Regions from separate parts of the Hydrogenophaga sedimenti genome, predicted to be linked through region 1. Evidence: predicted binding sites of a transcription regulator. Region 1 holds the regulator's gene; each other region holds the start of a gene.

Region 1 (6,966 bases):
CTTCATGCCTCCGGACGACGATGCCGACAAGGGCGGCAAAGCCGGTTGATTCCGTCTTTGCCAAAGAAAAAGGGCCGGAGATCTCCGGCCCTTTTTCTTTGGCAATGGCACTCAGCGACGGACCTGCAAGGACCCCGGATTGACGATGTTGGTGGGTGTCCCCTTGATGAAATTCACCACGTTGTCGAAGGCCGCGGAAAACAGGGTTTCGTAGTTGTCCAGCTCCACATAGCCGATGTGTGGCGTGCAGATGCAGTTCTCCAGGCGCAGCAGCGCATGGCCCTGGAGAATGGGCTCAGACTCGAACACGTCGATGGCGGCCATGCCGGGGCGCCCCCGGTTGAGCGCCGTCAGCAGTGCCTCTGCCTCGATCAGCTCGGCACGGGACGTGTTGACCAGCAGCGCGGTCGGCTTCATGCGTGAAAGGTCTTCCAGCGTGACGCAGCCGGCGCTTGTTTCGCCCAGCCGGAGATGCAGGCTAAGCACATCGGACTGCTCGAACAGCTGCTCGCGGCTGCTGGCCTGTTCGTAGCCGTCGTTCACCGCTTGCTGGCGGCTGTTTTCGCTGCCCCAGACGAGCACCCGCATGCCGAAGGCGCGTCCATAGGCAGCGACCAGTTTGCCGATGCGGCCATAGCTCCACAGACCGAGTGTCTTGCCATGCAGCACCATGCCCAGACCGAAGTTGGCGGGCATCGAAGAGGCCTTGAGGCCGGACTGCTGCCACGCGCCATGTTTGAGGCTGGCCACATACTGGGGAATCCGGCGCATCGACGCCATGATCAGAGCCCAGGTCAGCTCTGCGGTGGACACCGGGGAACTCTTGCCCTCGGCGACGGCGATGCCGCGCTCCGTACAGGCGTTGACATCGATGTGGGCACCGACGCGGCCGGTCTGTGCGATCAGCTTGAGCCGCGGCAGCTTTTCGACCAGTTGGCGCGTGATCTGGGTTCGTTCCCGGATCAGCACCAGCACGTCTGCATCACGCAGGCGAATCGACAACTGGCCAACCCCCTTGACGGTATTGGTGAAGACCTTGGCAGGGAAAGGTTCCAGGCGCGTGGCGCAATCGAGCTTGCGGACCACGTCCTGATAGTCGTCGAGGATGACAATGTTCATGCCGGCTATTGTGCCGCCATGCATGGATGCCGGACCCGAGCGCGGCTTGGGTACCAAGCGGGCGAGAAGGATTCCTCGCCCGCTTGGTGCTCAGCCCATGGCGGTCGGCTGTTCCAGCGCGGCCAGACGTTCCAGTTCGGCGCAGACATCGGCCATACGGCCAGCAATGACGAGCCGGTTGTTTCCCCGCAGCGTCTTGGGTGGACGCACGATGCGCACCGGTGCGGCGCGCACGGTGGCAGGGCAGGCGGCCTGGGCCTGCTGGGCACCGCGTTGCGTGACGTCTGCAGATGGCGCGGCTCGTCCCAGCCAGCCGGCCTTGGCAAAGCGTTGCAGCCAGGGTGCCACCGGGCGGCGGGTCTGGCACGAGGTCGAAGGAGCAGGCAGCCAGCTGTCGATCAGTTGCAGGGGCGCGCGCCAGGTGGTGGAAGAGATGCGGATTCCCATGTGAAACTCCAGTGAGGGGTTGGACACAGGCAGGATTGACACGGAAAAGCCGACCTCGCAGGGATGTGCACGGCGGCACGGAAACCACCGGACAAAACGCCCGCCACCTGCAAGGACAGCACCGACCCGAGGGGTCAGATCTGGAAGCTGTTTCGGATCAGGCCGACCGCCAGGCCTTCGATTTCGAAGGGCTCGCCGGGTTGCACGACGATGGTCTTGTAGTCGGGGTTCTCGGCGTGCAGCTCGATTTGCTGCTCGCGCCGCATGAAGCGCTTGACCGTGACATCGTCGCCCAGGCGGGCCACGACGATCTGGCCATTCTTGGCTTCCTTGCCAGCCTGCACGGCCAGCAGATCGCCATCGAGGATGCCGACGTCCCGCATCGACATGCCGCGCACGCGCAGCAGGTAGTCGGGCGTGCGCTGGAACAGGCTGCGCTCCACATGGTAGGTCTGGTCCACATGTTCCTGCGCGAGGATCGGGGAACCGGCTGCGACGCGACCGATGAGGGGCAGCATCAGCTGGGTCAGGCTGGGCAGCGGCAGTGTAAGCTGCTGGGCCCTTTGCTCATTGATGGCCCGCAGGTCGTGGCTGCGCAGCCGGATGCCGCGGGAGGTGCCGCTGACGAGTTCGATCACACCCTTGCGCGCCAGCGCCTGCAGGTGCTCCTCGGCGGCGTTGGCGGACTTGAAGCCGAGTTCGGCGGCGATCTCGGCCCGCGTCGGTGGCGCACCCGTGCGCGCAATGGCGTTCTGGATCAGCTCCAGGATCTGCTGCTGGCGGGGAGTGAGCTTGGGCGGGAACGACTCGATCATGTCAACCTCGTGGTTTGGCGAGCGGGGCAACGGATAAGCTGTTTTCTTATCCAGTATCTGTATTTTTAAACAGTTTCGGAGACTTGGCAAGTGGCAATCAACAACAAGGGCGTTCGGGTCATCCTGGGGACCGGTGGAACCATTGCCGGCCGCGCGAGCCGTCCGGGCGACAACGTGGGTTATGTGGCCGGGCAGGTGCGGGTCGAAGATCTGCTGGCGGGGGTGCCAGCGCTGGAGGGCATGGCACTGGAAGTCGAGCAGGTGGAGCAGGTCGACAGCAAGGACATGCACTTTGATCTGTGGAAGCGCCTGCTGGAGCGGCTGGCGCATCACCTTTCCCGCGAAGAGGTCAGTGGTGTGGTGGTCACACACGGCACGGACACACTGGAAGAGACGGCCTGGTTCGTCGAGTCGGTGCTGCGCCCGGTCAAGCCGGTGGTGTTCACCTGCGCCATGCGGCCTGCGACCGCGCTGGTGCCGGATGGCCCGCAGAACCTGCTCGATGCCGTGACGGTGGCGGGGCTGGCAGAGGTGTCGGGCACGGTGGTGGTCTGCGCCGGGCAGGTGCACGCTGCCGAGCATGTGGCCAAGGTGCACAGCTACCGCGTGGATGCCTTCGATTCCGGCGACGCGGGGCCGCTGGCCTGTGTCGAGGAGGGCCAGTTGCGCTGGTTCCACCGGCCGCCGGCTGCGAACACCCCAGATGGTCGCGCCGACGACCTGCTGGCGCGGGTGCTGGCGGCCCCGGCCTTGCCCGGCGTGCACATCGTCACCAGCCACGCGGACACCGATGGTGGGCTGGTGCGCGCCCTGCTGCTGGCGGGAGATGCCGATCCGGGACTCCGGCCGCGTGGCATTGTCGTGGCGGCCACCGGCAATGGCACCGTGCACCGGGCGTTGGCGCAGGTCCTGAGCGAGGCCTCGGCGCGTGGGGTGCGCGTGGTGCGGGCCACGCGCTGCGCCCGGGGGCGGGTGATTCCCGATCCGGCCAATCCCTGGCCGGATTCGGCGGGACTCTCGCCGGTGAAGGCGCGCATCGCGCTGGCTCTGGCGCTGCTGGCCGGAGACGTCGTGCCGTCCTGAAACAACAAACCCGGCCTGGGCCGGGTTTGTGTGGGGTGGCCGAGGGCTTCAGCCAGCCAGTGCCTGGAAGGCGCGGCCGGTGATTTCGTCGACCGAGCCCGTGCCGCTGATGGCACGGTACTTGGGTGCGGCGGCCGGGTCGGCCTTGGCCCAGTTGCTGTAATAGTCGACCAGCGGGCGGGTCTGCGCGCTGTAGACCTCCAGGCGCTTCTTGACGGTCTCTTCCTTGTCGTCGTCGCGCTGGATCAGGGGCTCGCCAGTCACGTCGTCCTTGCCTTCCACCTTGGGCGGGTTGAACTTGACATGGTAGGTGCGACCCGAGGCCGGGTGCGAGCGGCGGCCGCTCATGCGCTCGATGATGGCGTCGAATGGCACGTCGATTTCCAGCACATAGTCCAGCTTGACGCCGGCTGCCTTCATCGCGTCGGCTTGCGGAATGGTGCGCGGGAAGCCGTCGAACAGGAAGCCGTTGGCGCAATCGCTCTGGGCGATGCGTTCCTTGACCAGGTTGATGATCAGGTCGTCGCTGACCAGGCCGCCCGATTCCATCACCGCCTTGGCCTGCAGGCCCAGCGGCGTGCCGGCCTTGACCGCTGCGCGCAGCATGTCGCCGGTGGAAATCTGGGGGATGCCGTACTTCTGGCAGATGAAGGTGGCTTGAGTGCCTTTGCCCGCGCCCGGAGCGCCCAACAGGATCAGTCTCATCGTCTTCCTTGTGAAGAGTTTTTCAGTGGATTCGAAGGGGCGCCTGTCTCCGTGAGCGCACCCGCACCTCTCTCACGAGAAGCGTTCGATTGAGGATAGCATGGCCCGCCCCGACACTGGCTTACAGGCGCGGCAAGAGAATCAAACTGATACGAACAGGGCGCGCACGCGCTCAAGGTCGGCCGGCGTGTCGACGCCAGGGCCCGGTGCGTGCTCGCTCACGTGCACCGCAATGCGCTCGCCGTGCCACAGCGTGCGCAACTGCTCCAGCGACTCGGTGCGTTCCAGCGGGGCCGGTTCCAGCGCGGGAAACTGTCTCAGGAAACCGGCCCGGTAGCCGTACACGCCGATGTGCCGCAAGGGCGCTGGCGACGGCAGCGAGGCCGGCGCGCCGTCGGCCATGCCGTCGCGCCACCAGGCGATGGGCGCGCGGCTGAAGTACAGCGCGGTTCCCACGCGGTCCAGCACGACCTTCACCACGTTGGGGTTGACGAAGTCCGCGGTGCTGGCGATCGCGTGTGCGGCGGTGCTCATCGCGCAGTCGCTGCGACGCAGCAGTTCATCGGCCACGGCCCGCACCAGGGCCGGATCGATCAGGGGTTCGTCGCCTTGCACATTCACCACGACGGTGCCGTCGTCCAGGCCCAGCAGGTCGCAGGCCTCGGCCAGCCGGTCGCTGCCCGACGGGTGATCGGCGCTGGTGAGCAGGGCGGCGATGCCGTGCGATTCACAGGCGGCGACGATGCGTGCGTCGTCCGCCGCCACCACGACTTGCCGGGCACCACTGAGCGCAGCCTGTTGTGCGACCCGAACCACCATGGGCAGGCCGGCGATGTCGGCCAGTGGCTTGTCGGGCAGACGGCTGGAGCCCATCCGCGCGGGAATGAGCACGACGAAGCCGCCGTGTGTGCCGTCCGCACCGGTCATGGCGAAGGGGTGTGGGAAGCCAGGCGTTCCAGCTCTTCGTCGGAGAGCGTGCGGGCTTCGTGTTCCAGCAAGATGGGAATGCCGTCGCGCACCGGATAGGCCAGGCGGGCGCTTCGGGAGAGGAGTTCCTGGCGGTCGCGGTCGAAGGTCAGGGGGCCCTTGGTGACCGGGCAGACCAGCAGTTCAAGTAGTTTCGTGTCCATCGGGGGATGATAGTCGGGCACCGTGCCCGCAGCCGGCCAGCCGCCGGTCCAGTGCCTCGAAAAACGCCGGTTCGATCCGCAGTTCCAGCGGAACGGCCCAGACCGCGGGGCGCTCGCTGGCGGGCCGAAGGCCCACGACATCCAGAAGCTTGACGGCGTCCTTCTCGGTACACAGCACCGTGGCCGATGGCGAGCGCGGCAAGGCGGCGAACGCGCCGGCATCGGCGTGGTCGGGCAAGGCCAGGGCCTGTGAAAGCACGAGGCCCCGCTCGCGCAGCATCTGGAAAAACACCTCGGGCCGCGCGATGCCGGCGACCGCCACCAGCGTCTGACCGGCGAACGAGCGCAGGTCACGGCGCGTCCCATGCCCATCGACGGCGTGATCGGCGAGGCGCCGCGCGGCGAAGAAGGCCCGGGTGCCCGGGGGAATGGGGATGTCTCCGTGCGGACCACCTTCCCGGCCCTGACACAGCACCAGTTGCGGAGCCAACGGATCGTCCGCTGCCGGCGGCCAGGGCTCGCGCAGCAGACCGGCGGGCAGCAGCCAGCCGTTGCCCAGTGCCCGGTCGTCGAACACGGCGATCGACACGTCGCGGCCCAGCGCCAGGTGCTGCAGGCCGTCGTCGCAGACCAGCACGTCCACCTCCGGATGCGCTGCCAGCAAGGCCCTGGCCGCATCGGCGCGGCGTCTTCCCACGAAAACGGGTACCCCGGCTTTGCGGCGGATCAGCACTGGCTCATCGCCGCCATCCACCGCCGCCGTGCCCGGATGCAGTTCAAGCACCGCATGGCCTTGCCGGCCATGGCCCCGGGAGACGACACCCGGGTGCCATCCCGCGCTTTTGAGGTGTTCCAGCACGGCCAGCGTGGTGGGGGTCTTGCCCGCGCCGCCGACGACCACATTGCCGACCACCACCACAGGCACCGGCATGGTCGCGACGGGAAGCCGGCCGCTGAGGTAACGCCGTTTGCGCAGGGCAAACAGCAGGCCGTAGACCTGCGAGAGTGGCCACAGCAGCCGCGCACGCCAGCCTCGTCCGGCCCAGACCGCCTGCCAGCGCGCCGGGGCGTCGGATGGGCTCATGCGTGGGCCGCCGGAGGCGTCAGGACTTGCCGCGGGCGGGCGCCGAGCCCGATTGCTGCGTCGCGAAGGTGATCTGCACCAGCCCCGCGCGGCGGGCGGCGTCCATCACGTTGATCACCGACTGGTGGGTGGCGGCGGCGTCGGCGCTGATGATGATCACCACTTCGCGCGTGTCCTGCGAAGCCTGCTGCAGCGCGCGGGTGAGCACCTCGACCGAGGCGCCTTCCAGCAGTTGCTGGTTGATCGCGTAGCGGCCGTCGCTGGACACGGCCACGATCACCTCTTTGGGGGTGGTCCGCTGGGCCTGGGCGTCGGCGACCGGCAGGTTGACCTGCAGCTGGGTGAACTTGCTGTAGGTGGTGGTGAGCATCAGGAAGATGAGCACCACCAGCAGGATGTCGATGAACGGGATCAGGTTGATCTCGGGCTCATCCCGGGTGCCGGGGCGGAAGTTCATGCGGGTTCCGGTTCAGGTTCGGTGCGCAGGCTCAGCGGCGCAGGCCGGCCAGGTGGCGGGCAAAGCGCTCGGACGCGACTTCCATGCCCAGCAGATACTCGTCCACGCGCGCGCGGAAGTAGCGCC
Region 2 (6,966 bases), on a different contig from region 1:
CCGCGAAGAAGGCCGCTGCTGCCAAGAAGGCGCCGGCCGCCAAGAAAGCCGCCGCACCCAAGGCCCCGCGCAAGACCACCGCCGCCAGCGGCAAGCAGCCCAGCGCCGCGCTGGCCGCGGTGATCGGCAGCGAGGCCGTGTCGCGTCCGGAAGCGACGAAAAAGCTGTGGGACTACATCAAGGCCCAGGGCCTGCAGGACGCGGCCGACAAGCGCAAGGTCAATGCGGACGCCAAGCTGGAACCCGTGTTCGGCAAGCCGCAGGTGACCATGTTCGAAATCGCCGGGGTGCTGGGCAAGCACCTGAGCTGAAACCACAAGACAGGAGACACGACCCATGAGCCTCCAACTTTTCTTCGCCCCCGGCGCCTGCTCCTTCGTGCCACACAGCATGCTGGAGCTGTCCGGCGTGGCGTTCGAGCCGGTGCTGGTCAAGCTGCACAAGGGCGAGCAGCGCAGCCCCGAATACCTGGCCATGAACCCGCGCGGCCAGGTGCCGGTGCTGGTCGACGACGGCGAGGTCATCACCCAGATCGTGGCGATCCTGCTGCACCTGGACGCCAAGCTGCCGCAGGCCGGCATCCTGCCCACGTCGGGCATGGCGCGCACGCGGGCGTTGTCCACGCTGGCCTGGATGAACAACACGGTGCACCCGACCTTCACCCATGTGTTCATGCCGCAGAAGTTCACCGACGACGAGGCCGCGCAGAAGGCCATCCGCGCGTTCGCGGCGAGCAGCTACCGCGGTCTGCTGGGCGAGATCGAGGCGATGGCGGTCAAGGCCGCTCCCTGGATGTGTGGCGACCGGCCCACGGCGCTGGACGCCTATGCCCTGACCCTGCTGCGCTGGGGCGGCATCGCCGGTGTCGATCCGGCCTCCATGCCCGCGACCTGGGACCTGGCCCAGCGCTTTGCCGCCCTGCCGGCGGTGGCCCGCGTCATCGAACGCGAGCGCCTGCAGCTCAACGTCTACCAGCCGGCCGCCTGAGCGCGACCCGCGCCGCGGCAGAGCGCGGGGGCAACGGGCCAGCCGCCGGGCCGCTCCCAAGGCAGGCCCAGCCCCCTCGGGAGGCAGCGACCCGCGCAGCGGCGGAGCGTGGGGGCAGGTCTACTCGTTGGTGGGCCGGCGCGGCGCGAAGCGGATCGAGACCTGCAGACCGCGCCGGGCGTGCTCCGGGTGCGCGTCTTCCATCATCACCACCGCACCGTGCTGCTGCGCGATCTCGTGCACGATCGCCAGCCCCAGGCCCGAGCCGTCGACGTTGGTGCCCAGTGCGCGGTAGAACGGCTGCAGCACCAGTTCGCGCTCGTTCTCCGGAATGCCGGGGCCGTTGTCTTCCACCTGCAGGATCTGCACGCCGCTGAAGCGGTCGAACAGCACGCGGGCGGTCACCACGCCGCCCTGGCCGCTGTAGTTGATCGCGTTGTCGACCAGGTTGCGCGTCATTTCCTGCAGCAGCGTCGGGTTGCCGTCCATCAGACAGATGGCGGGCATCTCGTCGGGGCCCTCGTAGCCGAGATCGGTGCCGTGTTCCAGCGCGCGCGGCACCGAGTCGCGCACCACGTCGGTCACCAGTTGCGCCAGATCGATCTGCGCGGTGGGCAGGGCGCGGCCCGTGGTTTCGGCGCGGGCCAGCGCCAGCAGCTGGTTGACGGTGTGGGTGGCGCGCTTGCTTGAGCGCGCGATCTGCTGCAGCGAGCTGCGGATGTCCTGCGGATTGGATTCGCGCTGCGCGAGTTCCGCCTGCATGCGCAGGCCCGCCAGCGGGGTCTTGAGCTGGTGCGCCGCATCCGCCAGGAAGCGCTTCTGGGTGGTCAGCGATACCTTCAGGCGGGTCAGCAGGTCGTTGATCGACGACACCAGCGGCGCGACCTCCTGCGGAATGAACGATTCCTCGATCGGGCTCAGGTCGTCGGGCTTGCGGGCGCGGATCTTCTGCTCCAGCTCCGACAGCGGCCGGATGCCGCGCACCAGCGCCAGCCAGACCAGCAGCACCGCCAGCGGCAGGATCACGAACTGCGGGACCATCACGCCCTTGATGATTTCGGTCGCCAGCGTCGAGCGCTTGCCCTTGGTCTCGGCCACCTGCATCAGCACCAGATGGTTCGGGTCGCGGTGCCGCTCCAGCCAGGTGTAGGCCACGCGCACCGCATCGCCGTGCACCACGTCGTCGCGCAGCATGACGCGGCCGGCGGTCGGCACGTCGCTGTCCGAGGGGGTGGGGAAGTCCGGCTCGCCGCTGAGCACGCCCTGGCGCGGGTCCAGCAGCTGGTAGAACACCAGGTCGCTGTCGTCGGCTCGCAGCAGGTCGCGCGCCTGCGGCGTGAGGTTGAAGCTGACCTTGTCGTCCTTGCTCACGACGAACTGGGTCAGGGCCTGCAGGTTGAACTCCAGCGCGCGGTCAAACGGCTTGCTGGCGATGCCCTGTGCGACGAACCAGGTCAGCGCCAGCGACAGCGGCCACAGCAGCAGCAGCGGCGTGAGCATCCAGTCCAGGATCTCGCCGAACAGGCTGCGCTGTTCGCGCTGGAACAGGCCGAAGGTGATGCGCTCGCTGTCGTGCTTCTCGTCGGCCATGTCGGTGGCAGAGGGGCCTCAGATCTTTTCGAGGCAGTAGCCCAGGCCGCGCACCGTGGCGATGCGGATCGGGCCCTTCTCGATCTTCTTGCGCAGGCGGTGGATATAGACCTCGATGGCGTTGTTGCTCACCTCTTCGCCCCACTCGCACAGCCGCTCGACCAGCTGGTCCTTGCTGACCAGCCGCCCGGCGCGCTGCAGCAGCACCTCCAGCAGGCCCAGTTCGCGCGCCGAGAGTTCGACCATCTTGCCGTCGATGGTGGCCACGCGGCCGGCCTGGTCGTACACCAGCGGACCGTGCTTGATGGTGGAGCTGGCGCCGCCCATGCCGCGGCGCGTCAGGGCGCGCACGCGCGCCTCGAGTTCCTGCAGCGAGAACGGCTTGGCCATGTAGTCGTCGGCGCCGTAGTCCAGGCCCTTGACGCGCTCTTCGATGCTGTCGGCGGCGGTCAGGATCAGCACCGGCAATGTGGAGCCACGTGAGCGCAGGCGCTTGAGCACTTCCAGCCCGTGCAGCTTGGGCAGGCCCAGGTCCAGGATCAGCAGGTCGAACTCGTTGTTGGTCATCAGGGCCGCGTCGGCCTCGCTGCCGGTGGCCACGTGGTCGACCGCGGCGCCGGCCGCCCGCAGGCTGCGCAACAGGCCATCGGCGAGGACCTGGTCGTCTTCGGCAATCAGGATGCGCATGCTTGTCTCCTAACGTGTTCTTGGTTCATTGTAGGTGGCGCGTCTCATCTTGAAGCATACGCTTCCAGGCCCAGTGCCACGACGGTCGCGACGTCGTCGCCGACCATCGTGCGGAACTCCGCTTCGGTGCGCGCCACCGCCTGCCGGAAGGCCTCCAGCCACAGCAGGCCGGTGTCGGTGAAGACGATGCGGCGTGCCCGCGCGTCCAGCGGATCGGGCTCGCGCCGCACCAGATCCCAGGCCTCGCACTGCGTCACGAGATCGCCCATGGCCTGCTTGCTCATGCCGGCGCTGGCCGCCAGCTCGGTCAGGCGCGAACCCTTGAGAGCGAGGTGGCGCGTGATGTGGATGTGGGCGGCGCCGATCTGCTCGCGCGCCGCCAGGTTGGACAGCGCCAGCGGCACGTTGGCGTCGTGCGCCATCAGGAACAGCACGCGCTCGTCGAAACGGCGCAGCGCCTGGCCCATCAGCCGGCCCAGATGGCCAGAGCGCCAGCGGTCGTCGGGGTGGGATGGCGGGTGGTTTTCGGTCACGCCAAATGGTAAGGCAAACTGACCATATTTTGGATTGTCAAAAAGGTATTGCTGGATAAACTCCTGTTCAAGCATCCAGCCTGTATACAAATCCACAGTCTGAAAGCCAGTACCCACTCTCACACACAGGAGCACTGAACATGGACGCAGCTGTCAACACCGAAAAAGCCAAGGCCCTGCAGGCCGCCCTCGCCCAGATCGAAAAGCAGTTCGGCAAGGGCACCATCATGCGCCTGGGCGAAGGCGAGGTGATCGAAGACATCCAGGTCGTGTCCACCGGTTCGCTGGGGCTGGACATCGCGCTGGGCGTCGGCGGCCTGCCGCGCGGCCGCGTGATCGAGATCTACGGCCCGGAGTCCTCAGGCAAGACCACGCTGACCTTGCAGGTCATCGCCGAGATGCAGCGCCTGGCCGGCACCTGCGCCTTCGTCGACGCCGAACACGCGCTGGACGTGCAGTACGCGCAGAAGCTGGGCGTGAACCTGCAGGAGCTGCTGATCAGCCAGCCCGACACCGGTGAACAGGCGCTGGAAATCGTGGACTCGCTGGTGCGCTCCGGCGCCGTCGATCTGGTGGTGGTGGACTCGGTGGCGGCGCTCACGCCCAAGGCCGAAATCGAAGGCGAGATGGGCGACTCGCTGCCCGGCCTGCAGGCCCGCCTGATGAGCCAGGCCCTGCGCAAGCTCACCGCGACGATCAAGAAGACCAACTGCACCGTCATCTTCATCAACCAGATCCGCATGAAGATCGGCGTGATGTTCGGCAGCCCCGAAACCACCACCGGCGGCAACGCGCTGAAGTTCTACGCCTCAGTCCGCCTGGACATCCGCCGCACCGGCACCATCAAGAAGGGCGAAGAGGCGATCGGCAACGAGACCAAGGTCAAGGTGGTGAAGAACAAGGTGGCGCCTCCGTTCAAGACGGCCGAGTTCGACATCCTGTTCGGCGAAGGCATCAGCCGCGAAGGCGAGATCCTGGACCTGGGCGTGGTGCATCGCGTGATTGAAAAGTCCGGCGCCTGGTACGCCTACAACGGCGAGAAGATCGGCCAGGGCCGCGACAACGCGCGCGAGTTCCTCAAGGAGAACCCCGAGTTGCGCGTCGAGATCGAGAACAAGGTGCGCGACGAGCTGGGTGTGCCGCTGCTGCCGGTCGACGCATCGGCCCAGGAGGCCGCCGCACCGGCCGCCAAGGGCAAGAAGGCCAAGGCAGCCGCCGAAGCCGAGGCCGCTGAATAAGCCTGGCGGTGGGCTTCGACAAGATCTCGCTCAAGGGTCGCGCGCTGCGGCTGCTGGCCGGGCGGGAGCACTCCCGCGCCGAGCTGGAGAAGAAGCTGGCGCCCCATGAGGAGGAGTCGGGTGAACTGCAGCGGTCGCTGGACGAGCTGCAGGCCAAGGGCTTCATCAGCGATCAGCGGGTGGTCGAGTCGGTGATCCACCGGCGCGCTGCCCGGCTGGGCGTGGGCCGTGTGAAACAGGAACTGCAGGCCAAGGGCATCAGCGCAGATGCCATGGCCGAGGCGCTGGATCGATTGCGTGGCACCGAGGTGCAGCGCGCCCGCGAAGTCTGGCGCAAGAAGTTCGGCGAGGCGGCGGCCGATGCGGCCGGCCGCGCGAAGCAGATGCGTTTCCTGGCCGCGCGCGGCTTCGGCGCCGAGGCGATCCGCCGCGTGGTCAGCGGCGGCGAAGACGACTGAAACGCCCGGGGTTACAGCCCCAGCATCAGCTGCAGGTTCTGCACGGCGGCGCCGCTGGCACCCTTGCCCAGGTTGTCCAGGCGCGCGATCACGACGGCGTGGCGGTGCGCCTCGTTGGCGAACACGCGCAGTTCCAGCTGGTTCGTGTCGTTCAGCGCGGTGGCGTCCAGCTTCCCGTCGGCGGTGGCAGGCAACACGCTGACCCAGCCACCCTGGGCGGCGCTGGCTGCGTAGTGCGCCACCAGGGTGTCGTGCAGGTCGCCGGCTTTGGGCTTTCCGGGCAGATCGTCCAGGTGCAGCGGCAACTGCACCAGCATGCCCTGGCGGAAGTTGCCCACCGCGGGAATGAAGATGGGGCGGCGCGACAGGCCGGTGTAGCGCTGGATTTCAGGAATGTGCTTGTGCGCCAGACCCAGCGCGTAGGCTTCGTGCAGCGGTGCGGTGCCGGCTTCGTAGGCCTCGATCATGGTGCGGCCACCACCCGAGTAACCGCTGACCGACGGCAGCGACACGGGGAAGTCTTTGGGCAGCAGGCCGGCCTCGACCAGCGGTCGCAGGATCGCGATGGCACCGGTGGCGTAACACCCCGGGTTGGCGACACGGTCGGCCTTCTGCACCGCCTCGCGCTGGCCGGCGCTCAGTTCGGGAAAGCCATACGCCCAGGCGTCGTTGCAGCGGTGGGCGGTCGAGGCGTCGATGATGCGCGGCTTGCGGCCGGGCAGGGTGTCGATCATGGCGACCGACTCGATGGCCGCGTCGTCGTGCAGGCACAGGATCACGAGATCGGCCTCGGCCATCAGCGCCTTTTTGGCCTCGGGGTCCTTGCGGCGCTCGGGAGCGATGCTCAGCAGCTCGATGGCCGGCATCGGCTGCAGCCGTTCGCGGATCTGCAAGCCCGTGGTGCCGGCTTCGCCGTCGATGAAGATCTTGGCCATGGCGTGGTCCTGTGTTGTCAGTTGGGATTCAGCGACCGGATCCTATAATTATGCATTATGTAAGCGGTCGCTCACCTGTTTGGTGCGTCGCAACATGATACAGTCGTCGGTTGCCGTGTCCACAAGCCCGCGCACCGGCTGTGCCTTTAGGCCGGATCGAACAACCCCCAGTCCGAGAGAGACCTCATGAAGATTCACGAGTACCAAGGCAAGGAAATCTTGCGTCAGTTTGGTGTGCCGGTTCCGCGCGGAATTCCCGCGTTCACGGTGCAGGAAGCCGTTGAAGCCGCGCAAAAGCTTGGTGGACCGGTCTGGGTGGTGAAGGCCCAGATCCACGCCGGTGGCCGTGGCAAGGGCGGCGGCGTGAAGGTCGCCAAGTCGATCGACGACGTGAAGGCGCGTGCCTCGGAAATCCTGGGCATGCAGCTCAAGACCCACCAGACCGGCCCCGAAGGCCAGAAGGTCCGTCGCCTGTACATCGAAGACGGCGCCGACATCAAGAATGAACTGTATGTGTCGCTGGTGACCGACCGCGCCA
Region 3 (6,966 bases), on a different contig from region 1:
GGGTCATGGAAACGGAAACGAATCGGATCGCTGCAAGCGGTGCGGGAGGGGCCGGCCGGAACCGGCGCAGTCACACCCGGCCGGGAGGCCGGGGTGGCAATGTCTGGGGAAGGGTCTCGGAGCGCGCCTGGCTGACCGCGCGCGGCGGCTTGAGGCTGTAGTGCAGGTTGGTGACCTTGCGCACGTAGTCGATGGTCTCGGGATAGTTGGGCACCTGGCGGCCGGCCCTGAGCACGGCGCCTTCGCCCGCGTTGTAGGCCGCCACGGCCAGCCGGACGTCGCCCCCGAAGGTGCTGATCAGCCAGGCCAGGTATCGTGCGCCGGCCTGGATGTTGGTGCGCGGATCGGTCAGGCGCTCGCTCACGCTCTGCTTGCCCAGCGGCCGCACACCGAAGCGCTCGGCCGTGTCGGGCATCACCTGCATCAGGCCGACCGCGCCCTTGGGACTGACCGCGCCGGGATCGAAACCCGACTCGGTCGCGATCACGGCCTGCAGCAACTCGAACTCCAGGCCATGTTCGCTGGCCGCTTCGCGGATCAGGTGCCGCACCGCGCGAAAGCGCGTGGACAGCTCCAGCTGCGTCACCGTCAGTGTTGAAGCCATGGCGCGGGCGCCAGGGCCGGGCCGGGCGATCGGGCCGCCCATGCCCGAGCCGCGGTACAGCAGCTCGGAGCGCGCGTTCAGCGGCCGGTCGGAGTAGTGCGTGACGCCGTTGCGGTCGCGAAAGGCCCAGATCTCCGCGCGCGCCGGCACCGCCAGCGACGACGCCAGCAATGCCAGAGACAGAAGAACCGAAGCCTTGGGCGACATCACACGTCGATCTCCACGGAATCACCGTGGATTTCCATCAGTTCGCGGCGCGCGGCCGCTTCGCCTTTTCCCATCAGGCGCGTGATCAGCGCCTCGGTGGCGGCGAAGTCCATCGCGCCCAGCGTGACTTGCAGCAGGCGGCGGGTGTCGGGGTTGAGCGTGGTGTCCCACAGCTGCTCGGCGTTCATCTCGCCCAGGCCCTTGAAGCGGCTGATCTGGCACTTTTCGCGCGCCACGCCGTCTTTCTCGGCCTTGTCGAGGATGGCGTTGAGTTCGCCATCGTCCAGCGCGTACTGCTTGGCCGCCGGTTTCTTGCCACGGGCCGGCACGTCGACGCGGAACAGCGGCGGCCGCGCCACGTACACGTGACCCGCCTCGATCAGCTTGGGGAAGTGGCGGAAGAACAGCGTGAGCAGCAGCACCTGGATGTGCGAGCCGTCGACGTCGGCGTCCGACAGGATGCAGACCTTGCCGTAGCGCAGGCCGGACAGGTCGGGTGTGTCCAGCGGGCCGTGCGGGTCGACACCGATGGCGACCGAGATGTCGTGGATTTCGGTGTTGGCGAACAGGCGGTCGCGCTCGACTTCCCAGGTGTTGAGCACCTTGCCGCGCAGCGGCAGCACGGCCTGGCTTTCCTTGTCGCGGCCCATCTTGGCGCTGCCACCGGCCGAGTCGCCCTCGACCAGGAAGAGTTCGTTGTGCGCCAGGTCGCGGCTCTCGCAGTCGGTCAGCTTGCCGGGCAGCACGGCCACGCCCGAGCCCTTGCGCTTCTCGACCTTCTGCCCCGCCTTCTGCCGGCTCTGCGCGGCCTTGATGGCCAGCTCGGCCAGCTTCTTGCCGTAGTCCACGTGCTGGTTGAGCCAGAGTTCGAGCGCGGGGCGAACGAAGCCGCCGACCAGCCGCACCGCATCACGCGAGTTCAGGCGCTCCTTCACCTGGCCCTGGAACTGCGGGTCCAGCACCTTGGCACTCAGCACATAGCTGGCGCGGGCGAACACGTCCTCGGGCAGCAGCTTCACACCCTTGGGCAACAGCGCATGCATCTCGATGAAAGCCTTCACCGCCTGGAACAGGCCGTCGCGCAGGCCGCTGTCGTGCGTGCCGCCGGCGCTGGTGGGGATCAGGTTGACGTAGCTCTCGCGCACCGGCGCGCCGTCTTCGGTGAAGGCCACGGCCCAGGCCGCGCCTTCGCCGTCGGCGAAGCTGTCGTCCTTGGCGTCGGCGTAGCCCTCGCCTTCGAACAGCGGGATCACCGGGTCGGTGGTCAGGGTCTGCTGCAGGTAGTCGCGCAGGCCACCCTTGTATTGCCAGGTCTGCGTGTCCTTGGTCTTTTCGTTGACCAGCGTGACCTGCACGCCCGGCATCAGCACCGCCTTGCTGCGCAGCAGGTGCGTCAGCTCGCCCAGCGGCAGCACGGCCGAGTCGAAGTACTTGGCATCGGGCCAGGCGCGCACCGTCGTGCCCTGCTTGCGGTCGCCCTCGCCCTTGGGAGCGATCACCAGCGGCTCGATCACGTCGCCAGCGCCAAAGGTCAGTTTCGCCACCTGGCCGTCGCGGAAGCAGGTGACTTCCAGCCGGGTCGACAGCGCATTGGTCACGCTCACGCCCACGCCGTGCAGACCACCGGAGAAGCTGTAGGCACCGCCCTTGCCCTTGTCGAACTTGCCGCCCGCGTGCAGGCGGGTGAACACCAGCTCGACCACCGGCGCCTTTTCTTCGGGGTGCATGCCAAAGGGAATGCCACGGCCGTCGTCTTCCACGCTGACCGAACTGTCGGTGTGCAGCGTGACCTTGATCTTCTTGCCGAACCCGGCCAGCGCTTCGTCGGCCGCGTTGTCCAGCACTTCCTGGATGATGTGCAGCGGGTTGTCGGTGCGGGTGTACATGCCCGGCCGCTGCTTGACCGGCTCCAGTCCTTTGAGGACGCGGATGGAGCTTTCGGAATAGTCGTTCGATTGGGTAGCCATCGGCAAATTGTAAGACCAGCCCCGGAAAAGGCTGTATGTAAATACAGATGTCTTGCCGGACCAGTGCCGGCGATGTCCGCGCCGCATCAATCGGACGGGAAAATTTCACGGCCGCGAGACCGCCCCGCGACACCAGAGGGAATGCCGGATTCGATACAGTTCCGGGATGCCTTCAGCCACCACTTCGCCGGCCCAAGCCGTGCGCCTGTCCGCCGTCCAGGTCCTGACCTGCGGTGCCGCCATTGTCACCCTGTCGATGGGCATCCGCCACGGCTTCGGCCTCTGGCTGCAGCCGATCACGCAGGACATGGGCTGGACCCGTGCGAATTTCGCCTTCGCGCTGGCGATCCAGAACCTGGCCTGGGGTCTGTTCGGCATCTTCGCCGGCATGGCCGCCGACCGCTTCGGCGCCTTCCGCGTGCTGCTGGTCGCGGCGGCGGTGTATGCGCTGGGTCTGGCGGGCATGGCGCTGTCGCCCACCCCACTGCTGTTCACCCTCACGGCCGGCCTGCTGATCGGCATGGCGCAGGCCGGTTGCACCTACGCCATCGTCTACGGCGTCATCGGCCGCCAGATTCCGGCCGAGCGCCGTTCCTGGGCCATGGGCGTGGCCGCGGCGGCCGGCTCCTTCGGCCAGTTCCTGATGGTGCCGGTCGAAGGCTGGCTGATTGGCGGCTTCGGCTGGCAACAGGCGCTGCTGATCCTGGCCGCGGCGGCGTTGCTGATCATGCCGCTGGCCCTGTTCCTGCGTGAACCAGGCTTCGCCGGTGGCGCCGTGCCACACCGCGAGCAGACCATTGGCCAGGCGCTGCGAGAGGCCTTCGGCTACCGCAGTTTCCAGCTGCTGATGGCCGGCTACTTCGTCTGCGGCTTCCAGGTCGTGTTCATCGGGGTGCACATGCCCAGCTACCTCAAGGACCACGGGCTGTCGCCCCAGGTCGCGAGCTACGCGCTGGCCATCATCGGCCTGTTCAACGTGTTCGGCACCTATGCGGCCGGGTCACTGGGCCAGCGGCTGGCCAAGCGCCACATCCTGGCCTTCATCTATTTCGCCCGCTCCATTGCCATCGTCGTTTTCCTGTGGGCGCCGCTGACGCCGACCAGCGTCTACGTGTTCTCGGCGGTGATGGGCGTGCTGTGGCTCTCAACGGTGCCGCCCACCAACGCGGTGCTGGCGCAGATCTTCGGCGTGGCCCACATGTCCATGCTGGGCGGCTTCGTGTTCTTCAGCCACCAGATCGGCAGCTTCCTCGGCGTCTGGCTGGGGGGCTACCTCTACGACACCACCGGCAGCTACGACATCGTCTGGTACATCTCGATCGCGCTGGGCGTGTTCGCGGGGCTGGTCAACCTGCCGGTGCGCGAGTCGGCCATCGCGCGTGGTCCGCAGCGCGTGGGAGCCGCCGCGTGAGACCGGCCGCCTCCCGTGCGCTGATCTGGGCCGGCGTGCTGCTGGCCCTGGCAGCCACCATGTCGCTCTACACCCGTCCGGACTTCCTGGTGAACCTGGCCGACCAGCTCTGGAGCTGTTTCTGATGCACGGCACCGAGGCGCCTTCGCCCTGGGTGTGCCGCTGGTCACACCTGGTGCCCGAAGGCGCCAGCGTGCTGGACGTGGCCTGCGGACATGGCCGGCACATGAGATGGTTTGCGGAGCGGGGTCATCCGGTGACCGGGGTGGACCGTTCGCCCGAAGCCGTCGCCACCGTGGCTGGCCTGGGCCGGGCGGTGCAGGCCGACATTGAGAACGGCCCCTGGCCTTTCGCCGGCGAGCGCTTTGGCGCCGTGGTGGTGACCAACTACCTCTGGCGCGCCCTGCTGCCGGTCATTGTGGACAGCGTGGCCGAAGGCGGCGTGCTGATCTACGAGACGTTTGCAACCGGTAACGAATCCGTGGGCAAGCCCTCTCGCCCCGACTTCCTGCTGCGGCCGGGTGAGCTGCTGCGGGCCAGCACCGGGCTGCACGTGGTCGCCTACGAAGACGGCTTCTGCGACCACCCGGAGCGCTTCGTGCAACGCATCGCCGCGGTACGAAAACGTCCTGACGCCCCTGCCCTGCCCCTACGCCATCGGCTGGTCTGACACCAGAGTGCGCTGGGTAGAATGCGTGATTCGCGCGCGCTGCCGCCGGATCTTTTCTTTTCCTTCCGGCGCCTGGCACGGGCGCCACTGATTCGAGCCCGAGACCATGAAGACCATCACTGGCAGCATCGTTGCCCTCGTCACGCCCTTCCATCCCGACGGCAGCGTCGACTACCCCACCCTGCGCAAGCTGATCGACTGGCACATCGCCGAAGGCACCGACTGCATCGGCGTCGTGGGCACCACGGGCGAATCGCCCACCGTCAGCGTCGAAGAGCACTGCGAAATCATCCGCGTCTCCGTGGAGCAGGCAGCCAAGCGTGTCCCCATCATGGCCGGCTGCGGCGCCAACTCCACCGCCGAAGCCATCGAACTGGCGAAGTTCGCCCGCCAGGTCGGCGCCGACTGCCAGCTGCAGGTCGTGCCCTACTACAACAAGCCGTCGCAGGAAGGCCAGTACCAGCACTTCAAGGCGATCGCCGAAGCCACCGGCGACCTGCCCATCATTCTGTACAACGTGCCCGGCCGCACCGTGGCCGACATGGCGGTCGACACCGCGCTGCGTCTGGCGACCGTGCCCGGCATCGTCGGCATCAAGGAAGCCACCGGCAACATCGAACGCGCGCAGTGGCTGATCCGCGAAGCCCCGCAAGGTTTTGCCATCTACTCGGGCGACGACCCGACCGCGGTGGCCCTGATGCTCTGCGGCGGCCATGGCAACGTGAGCGTGACGGCCAACGTCGCGCCGCGCCTGATGCACGAACTGTGCGTGGCCGCGATCGCCGGCGACGCCCGCAAGGCCATGGACATCCAGCGCCGCCTGATGCCGGTGCACAAGAACCTGTTCGTTGAAGCCAACCCGATCCCACTGAAGTGGGCGATGCAGCGCATGGACCTGTGTGGTGGCACCATGCGGCTGCCGCTGACCCCGATGAGCACCCACCTCGAACCCCTGGTCGAGGCCGCCCTCAAAGACAGCGGCCTGATCCACTGATTCCCGGCCCCATCCACCGACCTGAGCCTGCTCATGCAAATTTCTGTCCGCAACCAGTCTTCGCGCACCGACCGCCGTCTCAGGTCCTACCGCTTCGGCGCGGTGGCCCTGGCAGCCCTCCTGGCTTCCGGCTGCTCGGTCCTGCAGGAAGACAAGATCGACTACCGCAGCGCCCGCCAGAGCAACGCACTGGAAGTTCCGCCCGACCTGACGCAGCTCAGCCGCGACTCGCGTTACCAGGTGCCCGGCTCCACGGTGACGGCCAGCGGTTACCAGACGGCGCAACCGGCCTCCGGCGCCAGCGACACCGCGGCCGTCAAGATCGGTGACGTGCGCATCGAACGCGCAGGCAACCTGCGCTGGCTCGTGGTCGACCGCCCCGCCGACAAAGTGTGGGGCCCCGTCAAGGACTTCTGGAACGAAAGCGGTTTCAACCTGACCATCGACCAGGAAACCATCGGCGTGATGGAAACCGACTGGGCCGAGAACCGCGCCAAGCTGCCGCAGGATGTCATCCGACAGACACTGGGCAAGGTGCTCGATAGCCTGTACTCGACCGGCGAGAAAGACAAATTCCGCACCCGCCTGGAGCGCAATGCGGCCGGCGGCACCGAGATCTACATCAGCCACCGCGGCATGGTCGAGGTCTACACCGACGCCCGCAAGGAGCAGACCGTGTGGCAGCCGCGCGCGGCCGACATGGAACTCGAATCCGAATTCCTGCGCCGCATGATGCTCAAGCTGGGCGCAACGGAAGCGCAGGCCAAGGCGGTGGTCGCCACCGCCCCCTCGCAGGTCGCGGCCAAGGTGGTCACGGTGAACAACCTGCCCGCCGTCCAGCTGGAGGACGATTTCGATCGCGGCTGGCGCCGCGTCGGCCTGTCGCTGGACCGCACCGGCTTCACCGTCGAGGACCGCGACCGCAGCCAGGGCATCTACTTCGTGCGCTTCGTGGCCGCGACCTCCGCCGACGCCCCCAAACAGGGCTTCTTCAGCAAGCTGTTTGGCAGCAGCGAAACCCCGGTCAAACCGGCCCAGTACCGCATCGCGGTACGCACCACCGGCCAGACCACCACGGTGTCCGTGCTCAACGCCCAGGGACAACCCGATGGT
Region 4 (6,966 bases), on a different contig from region 1:
TGCTGCTGGAGAACGCGCTGCACAACCTGGTGCTCAACGCCGGCGAGTGGGCCGCGCGCGGCGACCGCCGGCCGGCGCGGGTGCGCGTGAGCCTGGTGCCGGGCGAGCAGCAGATCGGCGTGCGGGTGGCCGACAGCGGGCCGGGCGTGCCTCCCGCGCAGCGCGGCACGGTGTTCGACGCCTTCGCCAGCCACAAGCCCGGCGGCATGGGCATGGGGCTGGCGATCTGCCGCTCGATCGCCGAGGCGCACCACGGCCGCATCGAGCTGGCCGACAGCCCCGAGTTGCTCGGCGCACAATTCACGCTCTGGCTGCCCCTGAACCCATGAACCCGACCGTCCACATCGTCGACGACGACACCGACTTCCGCGAAGGCCTGGCCTGGCTGCTCGACTCGCGCGGCCTGCCCACCCGCAGCTGGGCGGGCGGCGACCTGTTCCTGCAGGCGGTGCGCAGCGGCGAGGTGCCCAACGCCTGCGCCGTGGTGCTGCTGGACATCCGCATGGAGCCGCTGTCGGGGCTGGCCACCTTCGAGCATCTCAAGGCCCTGCCCTGGCCCTGGCCGGTGCTGTTCCTGACCGGTCACGGCGACGTCAGCATGGCGGTTGCCGCGGTGAAGAACGGCGCCTGGGACTTCCTCGAAAAACCGTTCCAGAACAACCTGCTGGTCGACAAGGTCGAGGCGGCGCGCGAGGCCGCCGTGCGCCTGCAGACCGATTCGCAGGAGAAGCTGCGGTTCCAGCAGGCCCTGGCCGCCCTCAGCCCGCGCGAACGCGAGGTGCTCGACGAGCTGCTGCAGGGCCACTACAACAAGAACATCGCCGACCACCTGGGCATCGCCCAGCGCACGGTGGAATTCCACCGCGCCAAGATCTTCGAGAAGCTCCAGGTGCAGTCGGCGGTGGAACTCGCCCACCGCATGGGCCGGCTGATCGCCGACCCGGGCGAATGACCTTTCCGCTTCCCGCATGACCGCGCCCACCGACCACGACCTCCCCCCGCTGAACCCCACGCCCCCCGGCCTGTACCGCCACTACAAGGGCGGCTGGTACGAGGTCATCGACACCGTGCGCTGCAGCGAGACCCTGCAGGGCATGGCGCTCTACCGAGCGCTCTACGGCGACGGCCTGACCACGGGCGGCCTGTGGGTGCGGCCGGCGGCCATGTTCGCCGAGCACGGCGTGTTCGAGGGCAGACAGCAGCCCCGCTTCACACCACACGACCCGGCGCGGATTCCGCTGGGCGACCTGCCGACGGCACACGCGCTGATCGCCCACCTGCGCGGCCGCGCGCAACGCGAACGTGGCGAACACCTCGACACCGTCCTGCGCCCGCCGCCGCCCGAACCCACGGGCTGCTGCGGCCGCGGCTGCAACGGCTGCGTGTGGGAGGGTTTCTACACGGCGCTGGCCGGCTGGCGCGAAGACGCGCTGGCGCGGCTCGCCGGCTGACTCACTTGCGGGCGACCCCGAACCCCAGGCTCACCAGTTTCCAGCGCCCCTCGTGGCGCGCGAAACTCGCCGAGAGCCGCCGGTCCATCCGGTCTGCGGTGCCGTCCACCAGTTCGAGCTGACCGTTGCGCTCGGCCTTGTCCACCGAGCCGGCCGATGCGAGCAGGCGTTGTGGCAGCTGCTCGCGCCACAGCATCAGCAACGCCCGCCAGTCGCTGGTGGCCAGCCGATGGACGCTGCCCTCGGGCCAGCTGCACTCGCGGAACTGGCGCTGCGACGACGACGACGCGGCCTCCAGGCAGCGGTACAGCGCCGTGACCAGCTCACGCGGAGCGCCCTGGCCGGCGGTCAGCAAGGGCAGGTGCGGCGGCGTCACGGGGGTCTGCGGGTCTGCGGTGTCGACCGCACCGGAGCGCCCCGGCAAGGCGGCGGCCTGCGCCGGGGTGACACCCGGGCACGGCAGGTCGGTGAATGACTTGTGCCCGGTGGTGTCCAGGCACTGGTTCATGGCCCACACGGGCGAAGACAGGGCAGCCAACACGAGCGCGGCCGCGGTGCGGTTCAACATGGTTTCCTCCTGACATTTTTTGTGCGGGCCACGCCCATGCAGCGCGAGCCCGGCGCGGATCATAGCGACCTGTCCGCGAACTTCGGTGGCGCGGCCGCGGCTCAGAACAGATCGCCCTGCCCGCGCAGCGCCGCCGGCCGGAAGCGGCTGAGGTCCAGCGGTTCGCGCTCGCGGTTGAAGCCCAGGCGCTCGCAGGCCTTCACGAAACGCTGGCGGATCAGGTCGGCCCAGATGCCCTGGCCCTTCATGCGGGTGGCGAAGTCGGCGTCGTAGTCCTTGCCGCCGCGCAGGTCCTGCACCCGGCCCATCACCCGCGCGGCGCGGTCCGGGTAGTGCAGCTCCAGCCACTGGCGGAACATGGGCGAGAGTTCCCAGGGCAGGCGCAGCACCTGGTAGAAGGCGCGGCGCGCGCCGGCTTCGTAGGCCGCCTCCAGCACCTGCTCCATGTCGTCGTTGATGAACGGGATCTGCGGCGACACGCTCACGCCCGTGGGCACGCCCGCTTCCGACAGCGTGCGGATGGTGCGCAACCGCCGGTGCGGCGCGGCGGCGCGCGGCTCCAGGATGCGCGCGAGCCTGGCGTCCAGCGTGGTGATGGTCACGTACACGGCGGCCAGGCGCTGCTGGCCCAGCGGCGCGAGCAGGTCCAGGTCGCGCTCCACACCGCTGCCCTTGGTGACCATGGCCATGGGCAGCTGCGCGCTGCCCAGCACCTCCAGCACGGCGCGGGTCAACCGCCATTCGCGTTCGATGGGCTGGTAGGCGTCGGTCACCGTGCCCACCGCCACCAGTTCGGGCACGAAGGCGGGACGCATCAGCTCCTGCCGCAGCACGGCGGCGATGTTGCGCTTGGCCACCAGCTTCGTTTCGAAGTCGAGGCCGGGCGAGAGGTTGAGGTAGCTGTGCGTGGGCCGCGCGTAGCAATAGACGCAGCCGTGTTCACAGCCCCGGTAGGGGTTGAGACCGAGGTTAAAGCCGATGTCGGGCGAGTCGTTGCGGGTGATGGCGCTCCTGCAGTCTTCCCAGGTCACCTGGGTGGCCGGTGCGGCGGCTTCTTCGCCTTCGGCCAGGCCGTCTTCGAGCGTGCCCCAGCCGTCGTCGAAAGCGGCACGCTGGTCGCGTTCGAAGCGGTGCGGCTGGCGCTGGGCGACGCCGCGGCCCTTGAGGGCGGTGAGAGGAATGCGGACGTCGGTCATCGGTGTTGAGGGCTGAGGTAGATACTGTACATATTTACAGTTGTTGCGCAAGAGACCGGCGGGTGTTTCCCGCGCCGTCCCCGGAGAACACAATGGCCGCGACCGACAAAACCACCGGGACCAGCCATGGGCATGCGACAACTCTCCGGCCTGGACGCCACCTTCCTCTACCTGGAAAAGCCCGAGATGCCCATGCACGTGGGCGCGATGCACCTGCTCGAGCTGCCGGCCGGCCACCGGGGACGCTACGTGAACGACCTGCGGCGCCACCTCGCGGCCCGCCTGCCAGCCGCGCCGGTGCTGCGCCGGCGCCTGTGGTGGATGCCGCTGAACCTGGCCAACCCGGCCTGGGTCGACGCCGAACCCGACCTGGCGCAGCACGTGGTCGAGATCCGGTTGCCGCGCGGCAGCGCGACCCACGGCGATGCACGCGCGCTGATGGAGCAGCAGGTGTCGGCGCTGCATCCGGTGCTGCTGGACCGCCACCGGCCGCTGTGGAAGATGCACGTGATCGAAGGCCTGCCGCGCAGCGCGACAGGCCGCAAGCAGGTCGGCATCTACACCCAGCTGCACCACGCCGCTGTCGACGGCCAGGCCGCGGTGGCGCTGGCCAATGTGCTGTTCGACCTCACGCCCGAGCCGCGCGACATCGAGATCCGCCCGTCCCGGCGCACCAGGACCTTCAAGCTCGACATGGTCGAGATGCTGCGCGGCGCGCTGAGCAACGAGGTGGCCCAGGTGGCGCGCATCGTGCGCGACCTGCCGGCCACGCTGGGCACGGTCGCCGGCACCGCGAAGAACGCGCTGAACGCCAAGACCCTGCTCGGCAAAGGCTCGGGCAACGTCACGCTGGCGCCGAACACGCCGATGAACGCCACCGTCACACCCGCGCGCGCTTTTGCCGCCGCCAGCGTGCCCTTGCGTGAACTCAAGAACCTCGCGCACGCACACGGCGCCACGCTCAACGACCTGGTGCTCATGCTCTGCGCGGGCGCGCTGCGCAGCTACCTGCAGCAGCACGGCACGCTCCCGCGCAAGAGCCTGGTGGCGGCGGTGCCGATCTCGCTGCGCGAGGCGGGTGACACCAGCGCCGACAACCAGGCCTCGATGAGTCTGGTGAGCCTGGGCACGCACCTCGCCGATCCGGCGAAACGGCTGGCCCACATCCGCGCCGCCACGGCCGCGATGAAGGCCACCATGGGCCGCATGAAGAGCATCCTGCCGACCGACTACCCATCGATCGGCGTGCCCTGGCTGATCGAGGCCGCCGCCTCGCTGTACGGCAAGGCCAAGGCCGCCGAGCGGCTGCCGCAGGTCGCCAACGTGGTGATCTCCAACGTGCCCGGGCCGCAGGTGCCGCTGTACCTGGCGGGTGCGCGCGTGCTCTCGAACCACCCGACCAGCATCGTGGTGCACGGCCTGGCGCTGAACATCACGGTGCAGAGCTTCGACGCGGCGATGGACTTCGGCCTGATGGCCGACGGCGCCGCGCTGCCCGATGTGAAAGCGCTCGCGCTGGCGGTGGACGCCGCGCTGGACGAACTGCGGGCGCTGCCCGTGCCGGTTGCCGTGAGCGTGCCAAAGGTCGCAGCCAAGCCCCAGATCGTGTCCCGCAAGCGACCTGCCTCTAGGGCTGCCGCACCAAAGAAGTCGCCGCGCGCTGGCTAACATGGTCCGATGCCCATTTCGATGCTTTCCTGCATCCGTGCACGCATGAGTCCCAACCGCCCGCGACGCCAGACCACGCAACCCATCCCCCCGCCGGACCACGACGCCGACGCCGGGCTGCACACCGTGCCGCCCGGCCTCTGGCTGATGATGCTGGAGGCGCGCGCGCCCTGGGAAGCCATGGCGCTGGCCGCCGTGTCGCCCTGGCTGTCGAAGATGCCGTCGGGCGACGGCCACGCGGTGCTGGTGTTCCCGGGCCTGGGCGCCTCCGATGTCAGCACGCTGGCCTTGCGCCGCTTCCTCAAGCAGCACGGCTACGAAGCCCACGGCTGGAAGCAGGGCCTGAACCTCGGTCCACGCAGCGGTGTGCTCGAAGGCTGCCGCGCCCGCATCGAAGAACTGCACCAGAGATACGACGGCAAGATCAGCCTGATCGGCTGGAGCCTGGGCGGCATCTACGCGCGCGAGATGGCCAAGGAAGTGCCCGACCTGGTGCGCTGCGTGATCACGCTGGGCACACCCTTCACCGGCCACCCCATGGCCACCAACGCCTGGCGCTTCTACAAGCTGGTCAGCGGACAACACCCGCACGACGAGGACCTGCTGGCCGAGGTGCGCAAGCCGCCGCCGGTGCCCACCACCTCGATCTACAGCAAGACCGACGGCGTGGTGGCCTGGCAGTGCAGCATCAACCCCGCGCGCCACGCCCACACCGAAAACATCGAGGTACACGCCAGCCACATCGGCATGGGCATGAACCCGATGGCGATGTACGCCATCGCCGACCGCCTGCGCCAGGACCCGGCGCACTGGCAACGCTTTGACGTGCAGGGCGCGCGGCGCTGGTTCTTCAAGGTCGCGCACCAGCCTGAGGTCGTCACCCAGTGGTACTGATCCATGAAGCTTGAAGCCAACGGCATCCAGATCGAAGTCGACGACCAGGGGCCGCGCGAAGGGCCGGTGGTGCTGCTCATCATGGGCCTGGGCATGCAGCTGATCGCCTGGCCGCAGGCCCTGGTCCAAGCGCTGGTCGAGCGCGGCTTCCGCGTCGTGCGTTTCGACAACCGCGACATGGGCCTGAGCCAGCACTTTGACGCGGCCGGCGTGCCCAACATGGCACTGGCCGGCCTGCGCCACGCGCTGCACCTGCCGGTGCGCAGCCCCTATGCCCTGGCCGACATGGCGCAGGACGCGCTCGGCGTGCTCGACGCGCTGGGCATCGCCAGAGCCCATGTGTGCGGCGCCTCGATGGGCGGCATGATCGCCCAGCACCTCGCGGCGCAGGCACCCGCGCGCGTGGCCAGCCTCACGCTGATGATGACCAGCAGCGGCTCCCGGCGGCTGCCACAACCGTCGTGGCCCGTGCGGCGCGTGCTGATGTCGCGGCCCATGGCGCCCGGCGCGCAGGCCGCGGTCGACTGGATCGGCCACGTGATGAACGCCATCGGCAGCCCCGGCTACCCGACCGACCCGCCGACCCTGCAGGCGCGTGCCCTGGCCTCGGTGCAGCGATCCTGGCACCCGGCCGGCTCGGCCCGCCAGCTGCTGGCCATCGTGGCCGACGGCGACCGCTCGGCCCTGCTGCCGCACATCGCGGCGCCGACCCTGGTGATCCACGGCACCGACGACCCGCTGGTGCCGCTGGCCTGCGGCGAAGACCTGGCCCGCCGCATCGCCGGCGCACGGTCCGATTTCATCCCCGGCATGGGCCACGACCTGCCCGAGGCGCTGCTGGAGCGCTTCGCCCAGGACATTGCCGGCAACGCGGTGCGCAGCGGCGGTTGACCCAAGGGTTTCTACCGATAACGCGCGAATAACACCTCGCAGCGTTCGATAAACGCACAAAACACGCCCGCGAACCGATGGTTTTGGCGGGCCAGGCCGATAAAGTGCGCCCCGTTTCATCCAACGGTCACGGGAATCCGCCATGTCTGCCTCCACCGAACACGAGCCGCAAGGCCAGCACCAGAGCAAGAAGGCCGCCGCCAGCGGCTGGATCGGTTCGGCGCTGGAGTACTACGACTTCTTCATCTACGTCTCGGCCGCCGCGCTGATCTTCCCGCAGCTGTTCTTCCCCAAGGGC

The links. The regulator LexA, encoded in region 1, represses DNA repair genes until DNA is damaged. The targets are predictions, from matches to a motif close to ACTGTATNNNNATACAGT.
Region 2: the regulator LexA is predicted to act here: its motif matches at 3,877-3,894, upstream of recA (recombinase RecA).
Region 3: the regulator LexA is predicted to act here: its motif matches at 2,809-2,826, upstream of ACS5NL_RS11010 (DNA topoisomerase IV subunit B).
Region 4: the regulator LexA is predicted to act here: its motif matches at 3,239-3,256, upstream of ACS5NL_RS08925 (PA0069 family radical SAM protein).

What each region holds. Positions count from the first base shown of each region.
Region 1 covers NZ_JBPZHA010000010.1:190,507-197,472, reverse strand. The annotation lists gene ACS5NL_RS17115 (type IV pilus assembly protein FimV) at 1-49, shown strand, start outside; gene ACS5NL_RS17110 (D-2-hydroxyacid dehydrogenase family protein) at 112-1,119, opposite strand; gene ACS5NL_RS17105 (hypothetical protein) at 1,210-1,566, opposite strand; gene lexA (transcriptional repressor LexA) at 1,701-2,381, opposite strand; gene ACS5NL_RS17095 (asparaginase) at 2,472-3,464, shown strand; gene adk (adenylate kinase) at 3,513-4,169, opposite strand; gene kdsB (3-deoxy-manno-octulosonate cytidylyltransferase) at 4,311-5,096, opposite strand; gene ACS5NL_RS17080 (Trm112 family protein) at 5,093-5,299, opposite strand; gene lpxK (tetraacyldisaccharide 4'-kinase) at 5,280-6,383, opposite strand; gene ACS5NL_RS17070 (ExbD/TolR family protein) at 6,403-6,840, opposite strand; gene ACS5NL_RS17065 (MotA/TolQ/ExbB proton channel family protein) at 6,872-6,966, opposite strand, start outside.
Region 2 covers NZ_JBPZHA010000001.1:249,945-256,910, forward strand. The annotation lists gene ACS5NL_RS01215 (DNA topoisomerase III) at 1-311, shown strand, start outside; gene ACS5NL_RS01220 (glutathione S-transferase family protein) at 337-987, shown strand; gene ACS5NL_RS01225 (sensor histidine kinase) at 1,108-2,577, opposite strand; gene ACS5NL_RS01230 (response regulator) at 2,596-3,264, opposite strand; gene ACS5NL_RS01235 (MarR family winged helix-turn-helix transcriptional regulator) at 3,309-3,731, opposite strand; gene recA (recombinase RecA) at 3,938-5,035, shown strand; gene recX (recombination regulator RecX) at 5,044-5,493, shown strand; gene argC (N-acetyl-gamma-glutamyl-phosphate reductase) at 5,505-6,428, opposite strand; gene sucC (ADP-forming succinate--CoA ligase subunit beta) at 6,615-6,966, shown strand, end outside.
Region 3 covers NZ_JBPZHA010000005.1:340,435-347,400, forward strand. The annotation lists gene parC (DNA topoisomerase IV subunit A) at 1-7, opposite strand, end outside; gene ACS5NL_RS11005 (lytic transglycosylase domain-containing protein) at 71-811, opposite strand; gene ACS5NL_RS11010 (DNA topoisomerase IV subunit B) at 811-2,778, opposite strand; gene ACS5NL_RS11015 (MFS transporter) at 2,945-4,189, shown strand; gene ACS5NL_RS11020 (hypothetical protein) at 4,186-4,314, shown strand; gene ACS5NL_RS11025 (class I SAM-dependent methyltransferase) at 4,314-4,859, shown strand; gene dapA (4-hydroxy-tetrahydrodipicolinate synthase) at 4,966-5,853, shown strand; gene bamC (NlpB/DapX family lipoprotein) at 5,887-6,966, shown strand, end outside.
Region 4 covers NZ_JBPZHA010000004.1:344,424-351,389, forward strand. The annotation lists gene ACS5NL_RS08900 (sensor histidine kinase) at 1-329, shown strand, start outside; gene ACS5NL_RS08905 (response regulator transcription factor) at 326-952, shown strand; partial or broken gene ACS5NL_RS08910 (DUF1653 domain-containing protein) at 969-1,211, shown strand; gene ACS5NL_RS08915 (oxidoreductase-like domain-containing protein) at 1,278-1,451, shown strand; gene ACS5NL_RS08920 (hypothetical protein) at 1,453-2,019, opposite strand; gene ACS5NL_RS08925 (PA0069 family radical SAM protein) at 2,121-3,215, opposite strand; gene ACS5NL_RS08930 (wax ester/triacylglycerol synthase family O-acyltransferase) at 3,348-4,883, shown strand; gene ACS5NL_RS08935 (esterase/lipase family protein) at 4,929-5,777, shown strand; gene ACS5NL_RS08940 (alpha/beta fold hydrolase) at 5,781-6,668, shown strand; gene ACS5NL_RS08945 (MFS transporter) at 6,811-6,966, shown strand, end outside.